2 regions of the Formicincola oecophyllae genome follow, and region 2 is predicted to be linked to the other one. Evidence: riboswitches for the same ligand, from Rfam matches in the RefSeq annotation. Region 2 holds a riboswitch; the other holds the start of a gene.
The links. Region 2 has a riboswitch for thiamine pyrophosphate ahead of E3E12_RS03845 (TonB-dependent receptor). Riboswitches for the same ligand answer to the same signal wherever they lie in the genome.
Positions count from the first base shown of each region.

Region 1: another riboswitch for thiamine pyrophosphate. It lies ahead of thiC (phosphomethylpyrimidine synthase ThiC); the one in region 2 lies ahead of E3E12_RS03845 (TonB-dependent receptor).

Region 1 is NZ_CP038231.1:1,179,272-1,182,680, reverse strand. It holds gene E3E12_RS05315 (FAD-dependent oxidoreductase) at 1-318, opposite strand, end outside; gene thiC (phosphomethylpyrimidine synthase ThiC) at 326-2,053, opposite strand; TPP riboswitch at 2,256-2,366, opposite strand; gene typA (translational GTPase TypA) at 2,548-3,409, opposite strand, start outside.
Region 2 is NZ_CP038231.1:855,515-858,923, forward strand. It holds gene E3E12_RS03835 (heparinase II/III family protein) at 1-974, opposite strand, end outside; gene rpe (ribulose-phosphate 3-epimerase) at 1,018-1,764, opposite strand; TPP riboswitch at 1,874-1,981, shown strand; gene E3E12_RS03845 (TonB-dependent receptor) at 2,140-3,409, shown strand, end outside.

The DNA.
Region 1 (3,409 bases), 320 kb from region 2:
GCTACGGTCACGCTTGGAGGACAGCACCAGGGAGCCATGGCGCTCAAAAGCGTCCACGTGGCCTTCCCACCAATCAAGCGCCATGACGCCACGCGCGACCACCTCTGGGTCTGTGTCGGCCTTCTCGCACCAGGGCGCCAACATGCCACCAGACATCCAGGAGCAGCAGCCAGGCCCCACTTCCCGGTCACGTTCATAAAGCGTCACAGCGCAGCCAGCATCCAGAAGGGCCGTGGCCGTGACCAGCCCACCAACCCCAGCGCCCACCACGGCAACGCTTGGCCCCTTCAGGGCAGTTGGTGACACAGGTTGTGGCATGGGGTGTTCAAGCCGCGACATAGAGCTTGCCCCCCTGCGCTGCAAATTCAGCGCTTTTCGCTTCCATGCCTTGCTGGCGGGCCGCTTCGTCACGTACATCCTGGGAGATTTTCATGGAGCAGAACCTAGGCCCGCACATGGAGCAGAAATGGGCTGACTTCTGGGCTTCCTTCGGCAATGTGCCGTCATGGAACGCACGGGCCCGCTCTGGGTCGAGGGCCAGGTTGAACTGGTCATGCCAGCGGAAGGCGAACCGCGCCCTGCTCATGGCGTCATCATGGGCCTGAACGCCAGGCAGCCCCTTGGCCAAATCGGCAGCGTGGGCGGCGATTCTGTAGGCGATCACACCTTCCTTGACGTCATCACGGTCGGGCAGGCCCAGATGTTCCTTGGGGGTGACGTAGCAAAGCATGGCCGTGCCATGCCAGGCGATCATGGCCGCACCAATGGCGGAGGTGATATGGTCATAGCCAGGCGCCACATCCGTGGTGAGCGGACCAAGCGTGTAAAACGGCACGTCACCGCAGAAGGCGTCCTTCTTGCTGACATTGTCAGCGATCTTATCCATGGGCACGTGGCCTGGGCCCTCGATCATCACCTGGCAGCCCATCTCATGGGCGATCTTGGTTAGTTCACCCAATGTCTCCAGCTCAGCGAACTGGGCTGCGTCATTGGCGTCAGCGATGGCTCCTGGGCGCAGCCCGTCACCCAATGACAAGGTAATGTCGTAGCGGCGGCACAGAGCGCATATGTCCCTGAAATGCTCATAAAGGAAGCTTTCCCTGTGCCCAGCCAAGCACCAGCGCGCCATGATGGCGCCACCACGGCTGACGATGCCGCACACGCGCGACGCCGTCAGCGGCACATGGGCAAGGCGCAACCCTGCATGAATGGTGAAGTAATCCACGCCTTGCTCTGCCTGCTCAATCAGGACGTCCCTGAAATCCTCCCAGTTCAGCTTCAGCGGGTCGCCATCAGCGCGCTCCAGCGCCTCGTAAAGTGGCACAGTGCCCACAGGCACAGGAGCATTGCGCATGATCCAGCTGCGCAAAGGGCTGATGTGCTGCCCTGTTGACAAATCCATGACGGTGTCAGAACCCCAGCGGATGGCCCAGGCCATTTTCTCCACCTCATCAGCCATGGAGGCAGGGCCTGCACCTGAGAGGGCGGAATTGCCGAAATTCGCGTTGATTTTGGTACGGAACTTGCGCCCAATGACCATGGGCTCAAGCTCTGGGTGGTTCACGTTGGCTGGCAGGACGGCGCGACCAGCGGCGATCTCATCGCGCAGCCAGGTGGGGGAGACCTCCTCACGGGCGGCAGCGTAAACCATTTCATCGGTCACAATGCCAGCGCGCGCGCATTCCAGCTGCGTGAACGGCGCCTCGTCCCCCTCAGGGCGGCGGCGGATGGTGCGTGGCGCTGGGTGTTCAAGCCCCTGAGGGGCTAGGGCTTGGCGCGCTTCAAGGCCACGCCCCTCCAGCCAGCTGCGCGCAGGGGGCAGCCCTTGGGCCAGGTCAATTGGTTCCTGCCCTGTGAACGGGCCTGATGAATCGTAAAGCAGGATGGGCTTTTCACCCCCGCCCAACTCAATGCGCCTGAAAGGCACCTTGATGTCAGGGCGTCCTGGGGCGGAGCGGTGAATCTTCGCAGAGCCAGGCAAAGGCCCTGTGGTGCTTTCAGACAGTTTCAGGCCATCTGGCCCAGAAACTGGGAAGGTGTCGTTAGTGGACAAGGTTCTTCTCCATGGCGGTCAATGGAAAAGACCCGGGGTGTGGCCCTGCGGCTGAAGGCCCATGCAACCTGCTGGGCAGGCTGGGGCTGGTTGGCTGCAGGAATAGTGGCGTTTGGTGAAGATGGCACGTGACAGCACCCCAACGCACCTTCTGGTGCGCCAAGCTTAAACTGCCCAGCCTTGGTGTGCGGCATGGTGGCCTGCATCACGTTAACTCCGTTCCCTTCGCCGGCATGACCCGGATCAGGTTCAAAGGGTTTGGCGTGTCGCCCTCTCAGCCCCACATTACAGTGGGACGCCCCTCGGAACAGGAAAAGCTTATTCCACCCCAGCTGGGGCGTCAATCCAAAGCGCGCACCAGGCGGCGCATGGCTGGTTTCAGTTTTCCATCCAAACCTTTCCCCTAACATTGAGACATAAAAAAGGCCCCTCCTGCCGGAAGGGCCTTTCCAACCCCATGCCCAGCTGGGCATGGGGAGCACCGTTCAAAGCGCTCAGTCCTGCTTTTTGCGGGCCTGCTTTTTGCGCTCATTGGGGTCAAGGTAGCGCTTACGGATACGCACGACAGATGGGGTGACCTCCACCAGCTCATCATCATCGATGTAGGCGATGGCCTGCTCCAGCGACATGCGGCGCGGCGGGGCCAGCTGCACAGCGTCATCCTTGCCTGAAGCACGCATGTTGGTGAGCTTCTTGCCGCGCACCGGGTTAACGTCCAGGTCGTTCTCGCGGGAGTGCTCGCCCAGCACCATGCCCGTGTAGACGGTTTCGCCAGCGTCAACGAACAGCACGCCACGGTCCTTGAGGGCGTCAAGGGCATAAGCGGTCGTCTGGCCATCCTCGCCAGAAATCAGCGCGCCATTGCGGCGCCCCTCAATCGGGCCGGCATAAGGCAGGTAGCCGTGGAACAGGCGGTTCATGATGCCCGTGCCGCGCGTGTCGGTCAGGAATTCACCGTAATAGCCAATCAACCCGCGTGAGGGGATGAGGAACGTCAAGCGCACCTTGTCGCCGCCGGAGGGGCGCATGTCCTGCATCACGCCTTTGCGGAGGGACATCTTCTCCACCACGACGCCGGAGTAGGGCTCGTCAACATCAATGAGCACCTCTTCAAAGGGCTCCTCGCGTTCGCCAGTCTCAGGGTTGTTGCGGAACAGCACACGCGGGCGCCCAATGGTCAGCTCAAAGCCTTCACGGCGCATGTTCTCAATCAAGACGCCTAGCTGAAGCTCGCCGCGGCCAGCCACTTCGAACGCCTCGCTCTCAGCGCTGTCAGTCACTTTGATGGCAACGTTGCTCTCCGTCTCCTTCATCAGGCGGTCACGAATCTGGCGGGAGGTCACCTTTTTGCCTTCG
Region 2 (3,409 bases):
CCTGCATGGGCGCGGCGGTCAAAGCCGTGTTTAGGGGGCACGCCCGCATCTACCAACAGCAGCGCCCCCCCAGCCACCACACGCACAAAACGCCCATCAGGCAGGTTGGGGGCCAGCAGCCTGGTGCGTTCGATGCGTTCGAACAGCGTGGCAAGGCTGTTCCTGTTGCCTTCACTACTGCCATTGAAACACGCTAACCCGCCATCGCCATGGCATAGCGAACGCAGCACAGGCGTGGCACGCGCTAAATTCTCCCGCACGCCCGGGGGCGGGTACGTTCCCATGGCGCCATACATGGCCAGTATGGATGCTAACTCAACCAAGGCGCTGAATTGGGCTTCCGGGCTGCGTTCAGCCACTGTGCCATCCGGCAAGAAAACCCGTTTCATCTCAGCAGGCAGGTAACGTTCAAAACGTGCCAGGAAGCCCTGGTGGTCTGGACGTACCATAAAGGCGGCCAGCAAGCCGCGCAGCACGGCTAGGCCTTCCCAACCACGGGGCGGCAAAGGAACCATGGCAGCCAACATGCGCCCATCACGCACCATGGCTTCACCAGCCTGCACTTGCAGACCACGCGCGCCACTACCCAAGCAGAACTCATAATGGCCATGCCAATTGGCCAAACGCTGCCCCATGATGGTGGGTTCACTGGCCAAGGGGTCCGCTGGCGGTTCCTTCAGCCAGCATTCCATCAAGCGGCGCGCCAACAGGCGGGCATCATTGTTGCCCAGGGCGCGCAAGTCCCGCAACCACTCGAAACTGTACAACCAGGGCTTGATGGCCTCTGGGGCTTGTTCGCGCCAAGGTTGGAGGCCATCCAACCTGGGCAGCTTGTACAGGCCAAGGCTTGTGGCGGCTTTGCCCATCACCAAGCGCGCGCCACGCTCAGCATCACCTGTGATGATGTCCTGGTAAATGTAATGGGGCGCACCCCCTTTCCAGCCACGCGGCATGCGGGCCACAGCCAGCTTCAACCAACGCCATCCTTTGATTATAGGCACAGGGCGGGGTTGTCCTTCAGTCCAGCACAGGCGGCATCGCCGCCCCCTCAAGGGCGTTGATGGCCGCTGCGCGGTCAGGGTGGCCAAAAACGGCTGAACCCGCCACCAACATGCGTGCGCCAGCGTCCGTCACCAAGGCTGTGGTTGCTGGATTGACGCCACCATCAACCCCCACGATTACCTCATGGCCATCAGCCGCCTTTTGCTGGGCCGCCATGCGGGCGATGCGGCGAATCTTAGGCAGTTGGGCCGGCATGAACTTCTGCCCACCAAAGCCTGGGTTCACGGTCATGACCAGAATGCTGTCCACCATGCCCATGATTTCGCTCAACGCTTCCACAGGGGTGGCTGGGCACAAGGCCACACCAGCACGGCAGCCCAATTCCTTAATGACCTGAAGCGTGCGGTTGAGGTGCCAATTGCCTTCAACATGAACCGTGATTTGATCAGCGCCGGCATCAGCCACAGCCTTGAGGTGGGGATCAGCATCCTCCACCATCAGATGGGCATCGAAAAAGGCCTTGCTGTGAGGGCGCAGCGCTTTGATGACAGGCATCCCGAAGGAGATGTTCGGCACAAACCGGCCATCCATGACGTCCAAATGCACCCAAGGGGCTGTTTCAATGCTGGCCAGCTCAGATTGCAAATTGGCGAAATCCGCAGCTAAAAGGCTGGGGGCGACAATGACCGGTGCGGTTGCTGGCGCCTTAGCCCAGGCTGGGAAGGGACTGCGGTGCGCTTTCTGTGTGGTGGGCTGTGTCATGATTCCTTTGTAGCAGGGTTTTTAGGCAACAAGGCAAGATTGATGGATGTTCTGGGCTTTATTTTGCCCCCGTGCCGCTTGCCGCCCCCAGGAGGCAAACATTATAAAAAGCCGTTCCCAGGGGCGTCCCAAAAACGGGGCTGAGACGGCATGGCGCCGAAACCCTTTGAACCTGATCCGGCTCATACCGGCGAAGGGACAGGAATGATCGCCCATGGCCCAGCCTTTGCCGCCATGACGCCAGGCACCTGAATTTTTCGCTTTGCAACCGGATCTTTTCACTCGCCCAGGGAGAGAAGATTCTTGCCGCCACTCCAGCGTTCCCCATCTTCAAGGCCACGCCCATCGTTGGTGCTTGTGGTTCCCTTGGCTATCATGGCAGGCGTCACCTTAGCCACCATCCGCGCTGCGAAAGCTGCCCCTGCAGCCAAATCCCATGCTGTGCAGCAACAGGGCGGGGCTGAGACGATCGTCACCCGTTCCCACCTACTGCGGAACATCATTGGCGGTGGCTTGCTAGCCCCACAGAATGGCGTTCAGGAAAAATCAGCTGTCGGCCAGCCTTACATTTCCATCCAGGCGCCCACTGCCAACGCCTTCCAACTGGTGCAGAACCTGCCAGGGGCCAATGTGGCCAGTTCAGACCCTTACGGCATGTCGCCCCAGACCACGATATCTATCCATGGCCTTGGTGGTGATGAGATCGGCTATGTCCTTGAAGGCATACCTATGGGGGATGCTGCCAACTACGGTGGCACCCCAGACCAGTTCGCTGACGCTGAGAACTACGCCCAGGTGGCTATTCAGCAAGGCGCCAGCGACCTGGACAGCCCTGTTGTGGATTCAGCTGGCGGGCTGATGAGCATGACCTACCTTGACCCTTCCTTTAAACGGGGGGGGATGGCCTCCTTCTCCTATGGGTCCTGGAACGGCAGCCGTGGCTTCATCCGCCTGGAAACTGGCGAGATTGGCTCAACAGGCATTAGGGGGTTCGTTTCCTACTCCAACACGCATTCAGACAATTGGCGCGGCCCCGGCACCAACAGCCGCCAGCATGTTGATTTCAAATTCCTGAAGGAATGGGGGCAGTCGCGGGTCTCCTTCCTAGGGTCGTGGAACAAGACTGATACAGCCTACCTGCCCAAAACCACCCTTGCCGGCTGGCGGGAGGATGGCATCCATTCAGGCGAGCTGGCACGCCATTACGATGCTGCCAACCCAGAGAAAGGCGCCCAGTACTGGAAGCTGTGGCGTGACCCCGAGCAAACGCTCTATTTGGGGGCGCCAGCTCATGTTGAGTTGGGCAGTGGCTTTTCGCTTGACATAAAACCTTATGCCCAGGGCGCCATGGGCAACTGGCCCAGTGCTGACACCCTTGAAGACGCCGGCCTGCCATCAGGCCCCCATCAAAGCCCTGTCGTGCGGGAGGACTGGACGCAGAAAACATGGCGTTCTGGCGTCACCACCAGCGCCCATTACCAAAACCGTTTCCAAGGCGGCCACAACGACGCCTTCATCGGTTACTGGTACGACTACGTCGATGACAGCGAGAAAATGCCCTACACTGCTGTGGACAGCCAAGGCCGCACTCCTAATCCCTGGAGCCTGAACAACCACCACCACATGCGTGACGACATGGGCCAGG